3 regions of the Clostridioides sp. GD02367 genome follow, and region 3 is predicted to be linked to each of the others. Evidence: riboswitches for the same ligand, from Rfam matches in the RefSeq annotation. Region 3 holds a riboswitch; each other region holds the start of a gene.

Region 1 (6,832 bases), on a different contig from region 3:
CTTCACGTCCTCCAAGGTCTGGAAGTTCAACTGGTATACGTCTATCAAATCTTCCTGGACGAAGTAATGCTTTATCAAGACTATCAGGTCTATTTGTAGCAGCAAGTATTACTACACCTATTCCACCATCAAAACCATCCATCTCACTTAACAACTGATTCAAAGTTTGTTCACGTTCATCATTTCCACCTAATCCACTTCCATTATCACGCTTTTTCCCAATAGTATCAATCTCATCTATAAAGACTATACATGGAGCTTTTTCTTTTGCTTGTTTAAATAAATCACGAATTCTAGATGCTCCCATTCCTACAAACATCTCAACAAATTCAGAACCAGATATTGAGAAAAATGGAACATCTGCTTCTCCTGCTACAGCTTTTGCAAGAAGTGTCTTTCCTGTACCTGGAGGCCCTACTAAAAGCGCACCTTTAGGCATTTGTGCTCCTATCTTCTTGTATTTTTCTGGATTGTGTAAGAAATCTACTATTTCACTTAAAGCTTCTTTTGCCTCATCTTGACCAGCAACATCATTAAATCTTTTTCCACTTTGAGCAGATACATACATTTTGGCATTGCTCTTTCCAAACTGCATACTGTTGCCACCCATTCGCTTTTGCATTGATTTCATCATTAAATTACCAAATAGCATAAGAATACCTATAGGTATTATCCATGTAAGTAAAATACTTAAAAGTGGTGAGTTTTCCTTAGGAATAACCTTATTAAACTCTACTTTCGCATTTTTCAATCTATCTACCAATTCTGGGTCATCCATTCTACCAGTTATGTATATATTCTTATCTTTACTACTAGATGGACTTATTGCTATTCTATTATTTTCTATCTCAACAGATTTTACTTTTCCTGTATCCAACATCGTAAGAAACTTTCCATAGTCAATCTCAACCATTTTTTTATCCATTAGACTTGGAAATATTAAAGCATTTAAAAACATTACTACTATTATTATTATTGTATAATAATAGAGACCAGACCTTTTCTGTGGTTTATGTTCATCCATAATTTTATTCTCCTTTAAATTATTTTTTATGTTATTTGCAATCAATGTAAGTTAAAAGCTTATTTAACTTCTCTAAACCTTCTATTATATCTTCCATATCTTGCAATTTTTCACTAGTCATATTTTCAAAATAATCATCAAAGATACTGCTTGAAATACTCTCCTGTATATCTAGTGATTTATTTGTAAGCCTTACTTTTACAATTCTTTGGTCTTCCATATCTCTTATACGATTTAAAAAACCATTCTTTTCAAGTCTCTGACATATTACTGATACATTACTGTTTGTCATATTTAAATTTTTTCCTAAATCACTTATTTTTTTCTCTCCATGTTCACATAGTTCTGACAGAATCAAAGCTTGCACTGCTGTAATACCAAGTGGTTGATAAAATTGGCTCAATAAAGTTGCAAATTTAATATTTATATCTCTAGTCAATTCCAATAACTCTTTCTTAAAACTTATCTCATCCATACAAACTCTCCCTACAAAAATGCTTTATTTTACTGAATATTAACCTTAGGCTTAAGTGTATCTCACTAATAAATACTTAATACTATAATATTTAATGTATTAAATATTATAGTATTAAGTATTTATTGTCAATTACAATATTGTAACTTCAGTTATAAATATCATTTCTTATTGATATCTAATTTGATATAATATATTTTTAATAAAATTTAATGAAAAATCGATGTATATATTTTACACCGATTTCCCACTTTTTAATCCCATTGCAACTAATTATCTCAAATATAGTATGACTAAAAATCAAAATATAATAATAAATAGTGCAAAAATTTAATTCTTTATTATCATATCATGTACAAAATCAAAACTACCTTTATCTGCACCTAAGGTTGTTTCCATAATATAAACAAAAGCCTCTGTTTTTTGTAACATTTCATCTTTATTCCAATTGAACATTGATTCATCAAATATACACTCAGAAGAAGCAATCAAAAACTCTATCGTTTCTTTTGGATACTTTGTATTGAATACTCCTTCTCTTACTCCTTGTTCTACTACCTCTGCTAAGATTGGTGTAAAGTTTAGAATAGTTTTAACTATTGTCTTTTGATGCATTTCTGCATTGTTTGGTAAATGGAATTGTTCAATTACTTTTTCTTTATTATTTCCAACACTAGGTCTCTGAGACATCAATATCTGAAAGAATTTTTCAAGCACTGGAATTTCTGGATTTAAAGCAATTTTTTTTGCCACATTTATATCATTATCTATAATTCTAGTTATAATTGCATCCATTACTTCTTCTTTGGATTTAAAGTAGTAATAAAAAGTACCCTTTGCAATTCCAATTTCATTTAAAATATCATTTATAGTAGTTTTCGAATAACCTTTAGTACAAAAAAGCATTTCAGCTGTATCTAATATTTCAGCTTTACGTTCTTCAGGGTCTTTTACAATTCTCATATGTTTTCTCCTTTCAATAGACCGTCAGTCGGTTTAGTTTTATTATATAAAACTACTATTATAATGTCAAATTTTTTAAAAAATAATAAGGTATAAAGAATCATTAAGACTATCTCTATACCTATCATTTTCTATATCTTATCTAATTATTTTTATATAGCATCTCAAATTTATTGTAGTAGATAGTTTTTTATCCAATTTCTAAACAATAACTCAGAATGTTTTTTCCATTTGACAGTTGGCTCTTGTGAAGGGTCATCATTTGTATAATAGTTTTGAGGTATTGATATCTCATCTCCCTTGTCTATATCCCTCTTATATTCCTTATCAAGAGTGTACTTATCATATTCACCATGCCCCATTACAAATACATCTCTTGAGTTTGTAATTATATAAGGACCAGCTTCTTTAGAATGGCTTACAATACTCAATTCTTTATTATTTCTTAGAGCTTCAGTATTTATAGTAGTGTGTCTTGAATGTGGAGCAAAAAATTCTTTTTCAAATCCATCTACTATTTTACTATTTTTATCTACTTTATGCTTAAATACCCCAAAACATTTTTGACTTAATGGAAGTTTTTTTACATTGTAGTATTTGTAAAGACTTGCTTGAGCTGCCCAACATATATATAATGTAGATTTAGTTTTTCTTTTAGAATAATCCATAATTTCTTCTAGTTCATCCCAATAATCAACTTCTTCAAACTCCATTTGTTCAACTGGAGCTCCTGTTATTATAAAACCATCAAAGTGTTCTTCTTTGGCTTCATCAAATGTTTTATAAAAATCCTTAACATACTCATTGCATACTCTCTTACTTTCTCTTGTTGAGATTTTAATAAATTCCACAGATACATTAAATCCTGTTTTATCTATTCTTCTAAGTAAATCTAATTCTGTATCCATCTTTATAGGCATTAGATTCAATATAGCTATCTTTGTATCTATATTCTCTTCATATTTTAATTCTTTATTAAAATCTTCTTTGTAAACTACATCTATTCCTTCATCCAATAATTTATTAATAACAGGTAATCCTTTTGGTAGTATTAAAGCCATATCTTTTCACTTCTCTTTCTCTTAGACTATTAGAAATTTAAAGCTTGATTTAAATCAGCTATTAAATCCTCTACATTTTCTATTCCAACGGACAATCTTATTAGTGAAGGTAATACTCCAGATGCAATTAATTGTTCTTCTGTTAACTGTCTATGAGTAGTTGAAGCTGGATGTATAACACATGTTCTTACATCTGAAACATGTGTAACTAAAGATGCTATCTGTAATTTTTCCACAAATTTTTTGGCATTTTCTAATCCACCTCTTACTCCAAACGATAAAACTCCACTACATCCTTTTGATAGATACTTTTTGGCATTCTCATAATACTTATTATCTTCAAGTCCTGGATAGTTAATCCAATCTACATTTTCGTGTTTTTCTAAAAACTTAGCTATTTTAAGGGCATTTTCACTATGTCTCTCCATTCTAAGGTGAAGTGTTTCAACATTTAAATTAGTAAGATATGCATTAAATGGGCTTAAACAATTTCCATAATCTCTAAGTAGTTGAACTCGTGCCTTAGTTGCATATGCAGCATTTCCAAATTTTTGAGTATAGCTTATTCCATGATATGTTGGGTCTGGTTCAACTAACTCTGGAAACTTTCCATTATCCCAATTGAAGTTTCCACCATCTACTATAATCCCCCCAACACTTGAAGCATGCCCATCTAAATACTTTGTAGTAGAATGAGTAACTATGTTTGCACCATATTTTAGAGGATTGCAAAGCACTGGAGATGCTAGTGAATTATCAACTATAAATGGAACATTAACTCTCTTAGCCACATTTGCTATTTTTTCAAAATCTATAACTTCAAGAGTTGGATTGGCAAGTGTTTCTGCAAACACAACTTTAGTATTTTCATTTGCAAGTTTTACTATTTCATCTTCACTTGAATCTAAATCAAATGATATTAAATCTATTCCAAATTTTTTAAGACTAGGTCCCAATAAATTGAATGTCCCTCCATATACTTTTGAAGAACAAAGTATACTATCTCCTGATTTACATACATTTAAAACAGCTAACATATTTGCGGATTGACCTGATGATACAGCTACAGAAGATACTCCCCCTTCTAACAAACTTATTTTTTCTTCAAAGGCTTGAACAGTTGGATTACTTATTCTTGAATACATATGTCCATCAACTTTCAAATCAAATAGGTCAGCAAGTTGGTCTATACTACTATATTTAAAAGTTGTACTTTGGTATAAAGGTAAGACTCTTGGTTCTCCATTTCCTGGTTTATAATTTCCTTGTACACATATTGTTTCTTTGTTATACATTTTTGTATCCCCCTTAGATTTTAGTAAAAAAAATTAAACTATTTACCAGATGAGATTTAAAATAAATAAAGCCTGAGTATATAACTCAGGCTCTGTATAAGCTTAATTATACTCATCTCTCAGCTTTCGCCGCAGGATTTAGCACCAATGTATATAAATATACTGGTTGCCGGGTTTCATAGGGCCAGTCCCTCCACCTCTCTGGATAAGATTTATTTAATTTTTCTATGTTTTATATCTTATATATTTTTCCTAATTTTGTCAACTATTTTTTTAAAATTTTTCTTTTAATAACTTTTCCAACTTCTACTTGAACTACAGACATTGTGGCTAGAATGATTGTTATGAGCCATTCTGAACCATTTAAAATAGTTAAACTGAATGCATTTCTAAAGACAGGTACAAATAGTATTACTGCTATTAATAATGCAGAAGTTAAAAATGAAATTAAAAGAAATGGATTCTTACCATTATTTTTATTAAACATGGAATCTGTATTTGAACGCTGACTAAATGCTCTTAACATTTGTGAAAATGCTAATACACAAAATGCCATTGTTTGACCTACAGCATGATTTTCTATATTAAGACCAATTTTATATGCTAAAATAGTCATTATTGCCACAAATATACCTTGAGTAACTACTCTTTGTATAAGATTTTTTTCAAATAAGGTTGTTGATTTTACTGGCTGATGCTTCATTATATTTCTACTTGGTGGGTCAACTCCAAGCGCAAGGGCTGGAAGTGTAGCAGTTGCAAGGTTTACCCACAAAATATGAACTGCAAGAAGTGGAGTATCCCAATTTAATAATATTGCAACAAACAATGTAAGTATCTCTGCTATATTACCAACAAGTAAGAATTGTATAACTTTCTGTATATTTCTATATACACGTCTACCTTCTTTTATTGCATAAGCAATTGTTGTAAAGCTATCATCCATTAAAATCATATCAGAAGAATCTTTTGCAACGTCTGTACCACTTATACCCATAGCTATACCAATATCAGCAGATTTTAAGGCAGGAGAATCGTTTACTCCATCTCCAGTCATTGCTGGCACTTCTCCAATTCTTTTTAGAGATTGTATAATTCTAAGTTTATCAAACGGGGACACACGTGCAAATACTGTAGCATTTTTAACAGCCTCATCTAGCTCATCATCACTTAAATTATCAAGTTCATCACCAGATATAACAGTATTTCCTTCATTCCATATTCCTAATTCATGAGCTATTGTTGTGGCAGTAACTTTATGGTCACCAGTTATCATTATAGTTCTTATACCTGCTTCTTTACAAGTATTTACTGCATCAATTACCTCAGTTCTTGGAGGGTCAATCATACCAACCATACCTATAAATGTCAAATCATATTCTATATTTTCATTATCTTCTTTTGGTATAGATGAAATCTCACGCTTCGCAAAACCAAGTACACGCAATGCATCTTTAGACATAGTAAGACATAATTCGTGTATATTTTTTTTATCCAATTCGGTAATATTTCTTTCGCCTTTTGATGTTAATATTTTAGTACATAAGTCAAGAATTTCATCTACTGCACCTTTAGTATAAGCAGTAATCTTTCCATCTATATTATGAACAGTTGTCATACATTTTCTATCAGAATCAAAAGGCTGTTCAAATACACGTGGATATTCTTCTTCAAGAGCTTCTTGATCTATTCCAAATTTGTTAGCCATAAAAATTAATGCACCCTCTGTTGGGTCACCTAATATTTCATCTGTTTTATCTGGATTAATACATGCATCATTACAAAGTGCACCAGCATAAACAATCTCTTTATATACTAGTGGATGTTTTTCAGATGCAGTATCTATTGATGTAACTTTCCCAGATTCAAAATCTCCATTTACAGCAATATGTGTAACAGTCATCTTATTTAAAGTTAATGTACCAGTTTTATCACAACATATTACTGTAGCTCCTCCTAGTGTTTCAACAGCAGGTAATTTTCTAATTAAAGCATTTCTTTTAGCCATACGTTG
Region 2 (6,832 bases), on a different contig from region 3:
AGCCATTTTTTCACCAATACCATGTATCATTCCAGAAGATAAATAGACATAAATTCCTTCTAAGGATGAGGGTGTCACTGGCATAAAACTATTTACTTCAAACTGAGTACCATAAATCTTATGGTTTACCCATTTACCTTCAACTTCTATACTTTCTCCAGTTGCCAAAGTAGGCATACATCCTACAATTACAATTTCATCTTTTTCATTTACTAGATGAGCTATTGTATATCCATTGTCCTCATTTTTAAAGACTATTTCACTTATCATTCCTTCTAATTTTTCCATTTTTATCTCCTAAAAATACTAATACTCGCTCCTGTTAAGTCAGTATGTTTTATATGTCAAACTGTGATAGTTCTAGAAAAGTTTTTATATTTTTATACTTAACGTAATTTCCAACTATTATACATTTTATCAGAAACAAAAAAATTGTGCATCCAAAAATATGACACCTTAAAAAACAGGTGCCATATTTTAATAACTATTTTATTTTAATCACTTTATGTGTAAACTACAAATTAAATTTCATAAAATTATCCTAATACTAACTTATTTCAGATTTATTTTCCTTATATCCACTGGTCTTAGTAATTCTTCTATAAAGCATACATAGTAAAATTAAAATTCCCATGTAACCTGTATATGGATATAGAGTTCCTACTAGTTTATCAAATGGTAATAAGCCTCCTATACATGCTAATATACTTACTACTATTGTTATAATTCTAAATTTAGGATGGTCATCTTCTACAAATCTGTTAGTTACTGACCATAATAGTGGAACAGCTGTAGTGTATATTCCTAATAAAAGTACTACTGAGAATAAAACACCTATTATTGGAGATATTTTATCAGCTAAGTAAAGTGCTGGTATCTCTTTTGTATATATATTTCCTATGTCTGAAAGCAATGCTAGATTCATCATTATAGCTGCTGCCATAAGAGCTATTCCTCCTACTATACCACCCCATACAGCATCTTTTTTGTTTACTGCAGAAGAGCCCATTCCTGTTAAGAATGTGATTACTATAATTACATTATAACAAGTATAAAGCACACCTGAGAAATACCCACTTGATGTAGCAGTTTTAATGTTTAAACTATCAACCATAGCCCCAGCATTTGGTAAAGCATCAATATTACTACATAGACTAATAGCTCCTACTAAAAGTGTAAATATTATTATTATAGGACCTATATTACCTAGTATCTTAGAAAGTCTTGTTAGACCTAAAGAAACAGTTATTAGGGAAACGATTGCCATACCAATCCTACCTACATATGGATTTAATCCATAGTACTCTGATAATGTAGCTCCTGCCCCTGCAATCATTATTACTAGTGTTCCAAATAAGAACAATGGTCCAAACCATTCAAAGAATGTACCAAGATATTTTCCACAATATACTTGATAAATCTTTATTGGCTCCTTAAGTTTTAGCTCTCTTCCTTTATCTATAACTTCTGCTCCAAACCATGAAAATAATACCATAGATATTATTCCACCTATAATACCAGCATATCCATAAAACGTAAAAAATTGCAATATCTCTTGACCAGTTGCAAATCCAGAACCTATTACAGTAGCTACATAAGCTCCAGCAAAACTTATAACAGTTTTAATATTTACTTTTCCTGACATACACTACTCCCCCCTAATTAAAATAATTTTTAAAGTGTAAGTTTATTAAGATTATATTAGATGTATTGTTGTGATATTTCAATATATTTTCAATTATTTAACAGTAGTTAACACAATCTTAACCATTCTTTAACATATTTTCCATGATATGTACTGATTTAGTATAATATTAAAAAATATAATACACTAATCTAATTAAATACTGTTTATCTATTATATGATGGGAAATTAACATTTATTAAAAATATTTAATCTACAATAAAAAAACTGTTAGAATATAATCATAAAATTACATTCTAACAGTTTATTAATTAAAAATTATTCACCTAAGGCATCTTTTCTTAATTGCTCAACTTTGTCAATTTTTTCCCAAGGTAAATCTATATCAGTTCTACCAAAATGACCATAAGCAGCAACTTTTTTGTAAAGAGGCTTTCTTAAATCTAAGTCTCTTATTATAGCTCCTGGTCTTAAATCAAAGTGTTTTTCTACTAATTCAACAAGTTTTTCCTCTGAAACTTTACCTGTCCCAAAAGTATCTATGAATATAGACAACGGTCTAGCTATACCTATAGCGTATGCAAGTTCTATCTCGCATTTATCTGCAAGACCAGCTGCAACAATATTTTTAGCAACATATCTAGCTGCATAAGCAGCAGATCTATCAACTTTTGTAGGGTCTTTTCCTGAGAAAGCTCCTCCACCATGTCTAGAATATCCACCATAAGTATCTATTATTATTTTTCTTCCTGTAAGACCTGTATCTCCTTGAGGTCCTCCTATAACAAATCTTCCTGTTGGATTTATATAAATTTTAGTTTCTTCATCAAGTAATTCTGCTGGTATAACTGCTTTAATAACATGATTAATTATATCTTCTCTTATTTTATCATTTGATACTGTTTCACAATGTTGAGCTGATATAAGAACTGTATGTACTCTTACAGCTTTATTTCCTTCATATTCAACAGTAACTTGAGTTTTTCCATCTGGTCTTAAATAATCAACTATACCTGTCTTTCTAACTTCTGTAAGTCTTCTTGATAATTTATGAGCTAAAGATATTGGAAGTGGCATTAATTCTGGAGTCTCATTACATGCAAATCCAAACATTATTCCTTGGTCTCCAGCTCCGACTTTTTCTATTTCTTCTTCTATTTCTTCTCCAGTCTTACTTTCTAGACCTTCATCAACTCCCATAGCTATGTCTCCAGATTGCTCATCTATAGAAGTTATAACTGCACAAGTATCACAGTCGAATCCATATTTCGCTCTTGTATATCCAATTTCTTTTACTGTTTCTCTTACTAGTTTAGGAATATCTACATAAGCAGATGTACTTATTTCTCCTGCTACTAAAACTAATCCAGTCGTAACTGTAGTTTCACAAGCTACTCTAGATTGTGGGTCTTTTTCTAATAATGCATCTAATATTGAATCTGATATTTGGTCACATATCTTATCAGGATGTCCTTCTGTAACTGATTCTGACGTAAATAAATGTCTTGCCATTTTTATTCCCCCTTATACATTCTCAATTTTTATTATAGGTTTTACCTTATTTTTAATTTTAGAAATTTTACTCAAAATAAAAAACCTCTCCTTTATAAGAAGAGGTTAATAATCGTAATCGCATACTAATTAACTGACCTCATCTTTCAAGACTTTTGTCTTGTAGGAATTAGCACCTTTTCCCATTTGGGTGGTTGCTGGGCTTCACAGGGCCTATCCCTCAGCCGCTCTTGATAAGGTAATCAAGATTTAAGTTTTGTTTTACTTTACTAGCTTACTATTTTTTTAAAATTTTGTCAAGATTTTTAGTCATATTTTTCCCATTCCTTTTTTTGTAAGACAAATAAAATATTATCTCTATCTGAAATTTAAAGTTAGGTCTTTTTATTGTTTTTTATTCATATATTTTTTTGAAGGGGGTGTTCCTATTGTATTTAGCTAAAGTAAATTACAGCGATGATGATGTTATACAGATGCTAAGTTCAGTTCTAAAAACTATAATTAATGAAAATACGATTGTTGTTTGCATAGGAACAGACAGGGCTATAGGTGATACTTTAGGCCCTTTAGTTGGAACAATACTTAAGAACAGTAAATTTAAATACCCCGTTTACGGTACACTAGATAACCCTATTCACGCCTTAAATATATATGAGTCTTTAGATACTATAAAAAATACACATATACAAGGTAACTTCTTGGCTATAGATGCTTGCTTGGGGTCGCAGAGTAACATAGGTAATATACAAATTAGAGAAGGACCTATCCTGCCCGGAAAAGGTGTTGGCAAAAAACTACCTCAAATAGGAAATTATTCTATAGTAGGAATTGTAGATAAAATTGATGAAAATAATAGACTTTCATTTAATAATATACGTCTTAGCTTTATATTGGACTTAGCTGAAACAATAGCCTTAGCTTTATTAGTATCCACCTAAGTCCAATGTGAAGTAACTGATAAAATTTTTTATATAAAAAGGTAGATATTTTAGAGTATCTAATTGAATACTCCAAATTATCTACCTTTTTACTTTTATATTGTGAATTTTTACTTTTCCACCAAAGCGAACATTAATTCACCTTTACAGACAAGCTCATCACCAACATATGCCTTAGCATCTGCCTTAGCTATATTTCTTCTAAGAGTTGTCATTTCAACTTCCATAGTTAATGTGTCTCCTGGTCTTACTTCTCTCTTAATTCTAACCTTATCTATACCTGCAAATACACCTAATTTTCCTTTATTTTCATCTACAGACATCATTGCAACTCCACACACTTGTGCCAAAGCCTCTACTATCAATACTCCTGGCATCAATGGATATTCTGGAAAGTGACCTTGAAAAAATGGCTCATTCACTGTTACATTTTTTATACCAACAGCTCTTTTCCCAACTTCTAACTCTGTAATCTTGTCCACTAATAAAAATGGATATCTATGTGGTATTAATTTTTTTATTTCATCTATATTTAGCATTCTTAACTCTCCTAATTATTTTCTTCTAAAAGACCCACCTGTTTCAAGTAAGTCTATTGAACCCAAAGCTATTCCTGTCCCTTTTGCAACACAAGACAATGGCTCCTCTGCTATTGTAACAGTTATCCCTGTTCTTTGTTCTATTATTTTATCCAATCCGTATAATAATGAACCTCCACCAGTCATTATTATACCAACATCTCCTATATCTGCTGCTAATTCAGGGGGTGTTTTTTCTAAAACAGCATGAGTGGCAACTACTATTTGCTCAACACATTCTCTAAGTGCTTCTAGCATTTCTGTTGAATTTATAGTTATAGAACTAGGAAGCCCTGTAATTAAGTTTCTTCCTGTTATCTTCATATATTTTTCTTCTTCTCTCTTAAATGCAGAACCGATTTCAAACTTAATTTTCTCTGCTGTTCTTTCACCTATAAGAAGATTGTGTTGTTTTTTCATATACTTAACTATAGAATCATCAAATCTATCTCCACCAACTTTTATAGATTCACTTACAACAGCTCCTCCTAGAGATATTACGGCTATATCCACAGTCCCTCCACCAATATCTATAATCATATTACCATTAGGTTGTGATATGTCTACTCCAGCTCCTATGGCTGCTGCTATTGGTTCTTCTATGATATATACTTCTCTAGCTCCGGCTTGTCTAGTAGCATCCTCTACTGCTCTTTTTTCTACTTCTGTAACACCAGTTGGCACACATACCATAATTCTTGGCATGAAGAATCTTCCAAATCCTTTTTTATCAACTATCTTATCTATAAAAGATTTTAACATCTTCTCAGTTACATCATAATCCGAAATTACACCATCTCTTAAAGGTCTTATAGCAACTATATTACTTGGTGTTCTTCCTATCATTTTTTTAGCTTCTTCTCCCACAGCTAAAACAGAATCTGTCCTATTATCTATTGCTACAACAGATGGTTCTTCTAAAACGATTCCCTTACCACTAACATAAACAAGTACGTTTGCAGTACCTAAATCTATGCCTATATCAGCTCCAGCCATTTTTTCAACTCCTTCATTTATATATTAGATTATATTATAAGTCTACTTTAATACTCCTATAATAAAGCATATACAAAAAACTCGCTTTAATCAAGAGAAAATAAATGTTTTGAGGGTATTATTATTTTGCTATTTATAATTATTTAATATATTTATTACAATAATCTAATTCAATAAAAAAAGTAGGTTTTTAACCTACATTTTTTTATGTTCCTTCTCATACTTTAATTTAGTTGCTAATCCCCCTCTAATATGTCTCTCTGATTTATTCTTGTCTAGCACACTTTTAACTTCTTTGGCAAGGGATGGATTTATTTCCTTCAATCTTTCTGTAACATCCTTGTGAATTGTACTTTTACTTACTCCAAATGTCTTGGCGGTTTGTCTTACTGTAGTGTTTTTTTCAAGTATATATTTTGCTACCACTATGGCCCTTTCCTCTATATGAGATCTCAAAGATTACCCCCCTCACATAATAGCTTTAATGATATATATGTAAAAACACCAAAAAATATAACAAGCTTAACCAAATATGATTAAACTTGTTATACTTTTACTTAATTAGACTCATTGGGTCTATAGATTTCTCTCCATTATATGCCTCTAAGTGTACATGGATACCCTCTTCACTTTCTATTTGAGAAGTACTTCCTACAGTACCTAGAGATTGTCCTTCTGTTACCTTTTGTTCTTTTTTAACACTAACATTTTCATCTAAATTTGAATATACAACTACAATATTATTGTCACTTTTTATTTTTACTGATTTTCCATATTCTTCATCATCAAATACATCTACTACCATTCCGTTTAATAGAGATTTTATTTCTTTACCTTTAGTACAGCTAACATCTACACCTTTATGAGTCTCCCAGACATCTAGTGTTTTTGAATAACTAGGTTCTTTTTCTGAATATCCTCTTATTATTTTATCTCCAATGTAGTTTAATTTTGTTGTACTCGACTTATTTTCCTCTTTTGACTTAGCTTTTTCTAAGTTTTGTTTTGAATCTGTTGAAGTGGGAATAGCATCTTTCTTATCTTTTTCAATTAAATGTATTTCCTCTTCACTATCTTTATTAGCATTTTCTATCATGCCTTTATTAGAAGCTAATTTATCTACATTATTATTTGTAAACCAAACTCCACCTACTGCTAATAAA
Region 3 (6,832 bases):
TCATCTTTATTATTACTTAAACTCAACAAATAGATTTTATCATTTAATTCTACCTGATTGTCGATTATACTTATATCATTGTCAAATTTTTTTAATTTTTCAGCTACATTTTTATCTTCTTTGACAAAAGTTAATATTTTATAAAAATTACTCATATCTTTTGAAAATTCATCTTTAAACTTATTATTTGTATAACTTATATTAAAATCATAATCCGTTACTATCCATACGTTTGGTATTGTATCAAGAGCTTGTCTCAATAACTCTTTCCTTTGGTCTATATAATTCTTTAATGTTCTTTGTATAGTCATATCTTTTTCTATAGCTAAATTTATTTTACTTAATTGCTCTGACTTTCTACTTAATTTTTTATTTATATAATCAAGCTCGTAATATGGATATACTATTCTATTATTGAGACTGTATACATATACATAATAAGTGTGGTTACATAATAATAAATACACTACTCCTATTAATCTCTCTGTATCTACTACACTAAAATAAATTGCTATAAATCCTATAATAGTTGTAAAAAAAGCAAAATATGATAAATCTTTTATTAACTTATAGTGTTCAACTGTGCTATCAAGTTTATTCAATAAATATATCAAATTAAACAACGACACGACAATATTAACTAATATAATAATCATATTCCAGTTAAAATCACTAAAAATATTTCTTATAAAATAGTCTACTATGACAAAAGCACTATAAAAGATTAATACAGGGCTTATTCTCAAATTTTTTACTTTAGAAATGGTTAAATATATAAAAGTAGACATATTAATTATACTTAAATTTAGTAATACAATTTGGAATGTTTGAAGTTTTAAATCTGCTACGCCTAAAATACTTACAAAAACTAATACGAGACACCCTGACTTTAATATATTTATAAATTCGTCTTTTTTAAAACTAGTTATATAAACTATAGAGTATCCAAATATCCAAAGTAAAATTATCCTATACATATTTATAGAAACTGTATACAAATTTATATTTAAAAGTGCAATAATCAAAAATACCCCATTAGCTAGTATATAGACCTTATTCTTGCTTAAAGTTCCCTTAGATTCCATATTCCCCACCACTTCTTCATTTTTATATAGTTTTACCTATAAATATGTTACCACAATTCTTCCAAAAAATTTGTCACTTTCTAGTTATAAAAAAAAATGAGTAAATATTTTTAATTTTACTCATTTTATAGATTTTGTATATTCAATTTAAAAAGCTGGAACTATACTTCCTTTATATTCATCTTGTATAAATTTTTTAACTTCTTTACTGTTCATAGCTTCTGATAAAGCTTTCATCTTATCACTGTCTTTATTATCTTCTCTACAAGCTATTATATTCACATATGGAGAATCACTTGACTCTATTACTATAGCATCCTTAGTAGGATTTAAGTTAGCTGTTAAAGCATAATTAGAATTTATAACTGCTCCATCAACATCCTTTAATACTGTTGGTAATTGCTCTGCATTCATTTCTTTTATTTGTATATTTTTAGGATTCTTAGTTATATCTTTTTTAGTTATAAGTTCTCCGTCTTTTACTTCTATTATTTTATTTTTTGCTAATAATTTAAGCGCTCTAGCTCCATTAGTTGCATCATTTGGTACAGCTATAACTGCTCCATCTTTTATTTCATCTAATGACTTAACTTTTTCTGAATAGAATCCCATTGGCTCTATATGAACTTTAGCTGTATACGTAAGTTTATATTCTTTCTCCTTAACTGTTTCCTCTAAAAATGGAATATGTTGAAAGAAATTTGCATCTAAAGAACCTTCATCTAAAGCTGTGTTTGGAAGTACATAGTCATCAAATATTTTTACTTCTAAATCATATCCTTTTTCTTTTAATAAAGGTTTTGCTACTTCCAGTATCTTTGCGTGTGGATTTGATGAAGCCCCTACTAGTATTTTCTTATCCTCTTTGTTTGAACAACCAACTGCTGATATTGCTATTGCTGACACCAATGCTACTGATAATAATTTTTTTAATTTCATTTTTTACTCCCCCTCTTTAAAGTTTTTATGATTAAATTATTTTAGTTTCTTGTAAGCTAGATTTCCTATACCTTGTATTATCTGAACTAATATTACAAGTGCTATTACTGTATACACCATTACTGCTGTATCGAATCTTTGATATCCATAAATAAGTGCTACATTACCTAATCCTCCAGCTCCTACTGCACCCGCCATAGCTGTATAACCAAGTATAGATATTATTGATAATGTAATTCCAGATACTATTGAAGGCATAGCTTCTTTTATCATAACTTTAAATACTATTTGTCTCTTTGTAGCCCCAAAAGATCTTGCAGCTTCTATCAATCCTTTGTCAACTTCATTTAACGAACTTTCTATAATTCTAGCGATAAATGGTGCTGCACCAATAGTTATTGGTACTATTGCAGCAGTTTCCCCTATACTTGTTCCAACGATTAATCTAGTTATTGGAATCATTGCAACTATAAGTATCATAAATGGGAAACTTCTAAATATATTTACTATAAATCCTAAAACACTATTTATTGTGCTATTTGGTTTTAATCCATCTGGTTTTGTAACTACTAATATGATTGCTAGTATAAATCCTAATATTGTTGCTACTATAGTTGGTACTATAACCATATACAAAGTTTGTAACAATGCATTTGGAAATAGTGTTGTTAAAAAGTCGATTAAACTATTCATTTATCATTTCCTCCCATCTTATGCCTTTACTAGTTAGATATTGTTTTACTTGTTCCCCACTTTTATCTGAAACATTTATGATAAGTGAACCTAAAATATCTTCTTTAAATTGTTCTAATTTGCCAAATATTATAGATACATCTATATTTAGTTCTCTTGCCATAGTCGTTATAATAGCGTCATTAGAAATATCTTTAGGGAATAGTATCTTTATATTTGTTCCTTTTGGTAAAATTATACTTTCTTCACCTATTAATTTTCTAAGTCCCTTAGTATTTCTTAAGAAAATCTCTTCTGTATCTCCTACCTCTAGTACTTCTCCATTTTCCATTATTGCTACTCTTCCACAAATCTGTTTTATAACTTCCATTTGATGAGTTACAACAATTATTGTTATTCCTAATTTTTTATTTATATCTTCAAGTAATGAAAGAATTGATTTTGTAGTATTTGGGTCTAATGCTGAAGTTGCTTCATCACAAAGAAGTACTTGTGGATTTAGTGCTAAAGCTCTGGCAATTGCAACTCTTTGTTTCTGACCACCACTTAAGTTCCTAGGTTTATCATTTTTCTTTTCAGATATACCAACCACTTCTAATAGCTCCAAAACTCTTTTCTGTATTTCTGATTTTGTATATCCAAAACATTCTAATGGTAATGCTACGTTATCAAATACAGTTCTTCTCTCAAGTAATGAAAAGTGTTGGAAAATCATGCCTAGTTCTTTTCTTAAATCTCTCATTTGCTTTTCATTTAGTGACTTTACTTCCTTATCAGAAACAAGCACATTACCTTCTTGATATTCTTCTAAGCCATTTATACATCTAAGTAGTGTTGATTTTCCTGCTCCACTATGACCTATTATTCCAAAAATTTCTCCAGATTCTATTTCAATACTTACATCTTTAAGTACTTGAATCTTTCCATAATACTTATTAACATTTTTTATGCTAATCATAAAATTTCCTCCCTATTATTATGCTAAGTTTTTATGTTTATCCTCGCTTATGTATTTTAATTTATATATAACAAAATAAAAGCCTGAGTATAAACTCAGGCTTAGAAAGCTATTTATACTCATCTATCAACTATATTAGTTGCAGGATTTAGCACCAATGTATATAAAATATACTGGTTGCCGGGTTTCAAAGGGCCAGTCCCTCCACCACTCTTGATAAGACGTTATTTAATTTAAAATTTAATTCGATTATCATTTGTTGCTATGTTATATATGATATATTCATTAATAATATTTGTCAATAAATTTATTTAAATTTTTTATTTTTTGTTTTTCTTAGTTAAAAATAAATAGATATCTTTTATTGACTTTCTAGTATCTAAATCTTTGTATTTTCAATAGTTATATGATATTATACAATTATTAATTTGTCATTAATATAAAAAATATGAAGCCCAAAAAAGATAATACTTTTAGGGCTTCTATATATTGTAAAACTTTTTTATTTTCTAACTAGATATTTACTCTATTATTTTTTATTATTTCCTGTTATTCCTAGTCTATCATTCATATCTTTTATCATTTTTCTAAAACCACTACCTATATCATTTCCAACATCTTCTGTTCCATGAACTATCTTCATAAAGTCATTTTGACCTTTTTTCATATCTTCATCAGATACATTATCTAATTTTTTTATTCTCTCATCTATATCTTTTATTAATCTTTCACCTTCAGTTATTAATTCATCATTCATTTTCTTTAATTCTGTATCTTCTGTTTTACCATCTTTTTTAAGAGATGTTACAAATGATTGTATTTTATCTCTACTATCTTTATATGCAGCCTTCACATCAGCTAAATATTTTTCATTTCCTGGATATTCTTTATCCTTAAACTGATTATTTATACTCTCTGGAGTATCATAAATAGAATATCTATTTAAACCTGCTATATAATCATTATAGCTTGTTGAATAATAATTCATATAACCTTCATTATTATTTACTGATTCATTGGGATTTTTCCCTGCATTCTCACTTGGTTCTTCTGTTTTTTTAGTACATGCAGTCATTCCTATAGCTAATACTAACGCTAGTCCTACAAATAAGGTTCTTTTTAATTTCATTTTTATTACCCTCCTAGATGTTTTGTATTACAAAAAATTTAAATATATTTCTTTCTTAACTTAGTATTTCTATATTTTTATTTTTTATTTACTAAAATTAAACAAGATATAATTTATTTTTTGGGAAATTATAATAAATAAGTAACTAAATAAAAAAAATATATTTTTATTATTGATATTGATTATCATTCATAGTATAATCTAATTAATTGATATTAATTTTCATTTGAAGGAGGTTATCTTTTATGTCTTGTTGTAATTCACAATTTTGTTGTAAAAATAAAATTGAATCATCTTATATAAAATGGCTTTTAGAAGTTTTAGGTCCTGTCTTTTTAGGTTCTAAACCTGCTGAAATAATAAATATCTCATTTACTGATGTAAATAGAGAGGAAAAAATTAGTGATATTTACAAATATCTATATAAATGTAAAAAGATAGATTTTATAGTTATTGATAAAAAGAAAAAGGGATTAAAAATCTTATTTGTAAACAAAAAAGCTTTATCAGAAAGGCTAAAATGTAAAAAAACAGTAAATTTTTTAAAATTTCTGGGATACAAACAAAATACAAATGTTAATGCTTATTTAGAACATTTAGTAGATAAGCTTAAAGGTGATACTTTTCCTGATGAAATAGGAATTTTTTTAGGATATCCTCTCAAAGATGTGATTGGATTTATGGGATATAGTAATTATGAAGTTTCTATGATTAAATATTGGAAGGTTTACGGAGATACAAAACAATCAGAAGACACATATTCTAAGTTTTTACTTCATCGTAAAAAAATGAGAAAGTTACTAGACTACATAAGTGTAGATAAAATAGTAAGTTGCTTTTAGTTGTATTTTTATATAGTAATAAAAAATACACCCTTTTACTATACTGTTTCCATAATAAAAAGGGTGTATTTTCTAATTTAACATTCTAGTTTTGATTGTACAACATGTCTTTAATATCTATTTTCTTCTCTTGCATTCCATTAGACATTAAGAATTCTTGTGTGTCTTCTAACTCTTTTATATCTTTATCTGTTATTTTAGAACTAAAATCATACCAAGAATACATTTCTTTAGTTTCATCTAAAGATAGCCCCACTTCTTTAGATACAACATCCATTACTTTATCCTTGTTTTCATCCATATATTTTAAAGTCTCTTCATGAACTTTCATAAATCTTTTTACTAACTCAGGATATTTTTCAGCAAAATCATCACTTACTGCAGTAACTATTATTCCACTAACTAAGCCTTCTCCATTTACAATCATCTTAGCACCTGAGTTTATTGTTTTTAATGCTGTTGGACCTGCAAGCATTGCTACATCAGCACTTTTGCTTTCTAATGCAGAAGCAGCACTAGGAATATCCATATTTACATATTCAACATCATCTATAGTGTAACCTTCCTTAGCAAGTGCTGCAATTAACAATTGATGAAGTATAGTACCCTTTGGTCCTACTATCTTTTTGCCTTTTAAATCTTTTATAGATTTAATATTTTCATTATTAGTTATAAGCATATATCCTTTTGGTGATCTACTGTAAATATTTGTAACTTTAAGACCAACACCATTTGAAGCAGCTATTATTGCAGATGTTCCTCCTAATGCATGTAAAAAGTCTATCTCTCCTGCAGCTAGTGCTTGAGTTTGCTCTGGTCCTGTTGTCAATTCATGAAAATTAACTTTTATATTGTCTTTTCCAAATTCCTTTCCAAATAAATCATCCTTTTTTTCAAGTATACTAGGAACATTAAGTGGTGATTTCACATAAGTCAGATTTATTTCCTTAGGTAAACTAGCCTCTTTTTTTGCAGGTGCATCTTTCTCGTCATTTTTTGTTGAGCAACCTACAGTACCAACCAACACCATTACTAAAGATGTCATTACTGCTAAAATCTTTTTGTTTCTCTTAATCAATTAAAACTCCCCCAATTCCCTTAATATTTCTTTTTTTAAGCTTATATAATAGCTTTTTGTTAAATCTCTATTATATTCATCTTCGACACTAAACTGTTTAATCCCTTT

Evidence for each region. Region 3 has a riboswitch for S-adenosylmethionine ahead of Q3223_RS15425 (methionine ABC transporter ATP-binding protein). Riboswitches for the same ligand answer to the same signal wherever they lie in the genome.
Region 1: another riboswitch for S-adenosylmethionine. It lies ahead of Q3223_RS05785 (O-acetylhomoserine aminocarboxypropyltransferase/cysteine synthase family protein); the one in region 3 lies ahead of Q3223_RS15425 (methionine ABC transporter ATP-binding protein).
Region 2: another riboswitch for S-adenosylmethionine. It lies ahead of metK (methionine adenosyltransferase); the one in region 3 lies ahead of Q3223_RS15425 (methionine ABC transporter ATP-binding protein).

The regions. Positions count from the first base shown of each region.
Region 1 covers NZ_JBJODK010000003.1:321,033-327,864, forward strand. Annotated here, with positions in the region: gene ftsH (ATP-dependent zinc metalloprotease FtsH) at 1-1,024, opposite strand, end outside; gene Q3223_RS05770 (MarR family winged helix-turn-helix transcriptional regulator) at 1,056-1,499, opposite strand; gene Q3223_RS05775 (TetR/AcrR family transcriptional regulator) at 1,830-2,462, opposite strand; gene Q3223_RS05780 (homoserine O-succinyltransferase) at 2,633-3,523, opposite strand; gene Q3223_RS05785 (O-acetylhomoserine aminocarboxypropyltransferase/cysteine synthase family protein) at 3,553-4,818, opposite strand; SAM riboswitch class I at 4,928-5,030, opposite strand; gene Q3223_RS05790 (calcium-translocating P-type ATPase, PMCA-type) at 5,084-6,832, opposite strand, start outside.
Region 2 covers NZ_JBJODK010000007.1:182,667-189,498, forward strand. Annotated here, with positions in the region: gene Q3223_RS11780 (ATP-dependent RecD-like DNA helicase) at 1-288, opposite strand, end outside; gene Q3223_RS11785 (hypothetical protein) at 548-1,645, opposite strand; gene metK (methionine adenosyltransferase) at 1,964-3,157, opposite strand; SAM riboswitch class I at 3,294-3,397, opposite strand; gene yyaC (spore protease YyaC) at 3,586-4,095, shown strand; gene fabZ (3-hydroxyacyl-ACP dehydratase FabZ) at 4,206-4,634, opposite strand; gene mreB (rod shape-determining protein MreB) at 4,650-5,669, opposite strand; gene spoIIID (sporulation transcriptional regulator SpoIIID) at 5,865-6,125, opposite strand; gene Q3223_RS11815 (M23 family metallopeptidase) at 6,223-6,832, opposite strand, start outside.
Region 3 covers NZ_JBJODK010000013.1:41,588-48,419, forward strand. Annotated here, with positions in the region: gene Q3223_RS15410 (ATP-binding protein) at 1-1,085, opposite strand, end outside; gene Q3223_RS15415 (MetQ/NlpA family ABC transporter substrate-binding protein) at 1,233-2,024, opposite strand; gene Q3223_RS15420 (methionine ABC transporter permease) at 2,061-2,717, opposite strand; gene Q3223_RS15425 (methionine ABC transporter ATP-binding protein) at 2,710-3,675, opposite strand; SAM riboswitch class I at 3,792-3,898, opposite strand; gene Q3223_RS15430 (hypothetical protein) at 4,205-4,804, opposite strand; gene Q3223_RS15435 (DUF3793 family protein) at 5,050-5,646, shown strand; gene Q3223_RS15440 (NrtA/SsuA/CpmA family ABC transporter substrate-binding protein) at 5,732-6,724, opposite strand; gene Q3223_RS15445 (ABC transporter ATP-binding protein) at 6,725-6,832, opposite strand, start outside.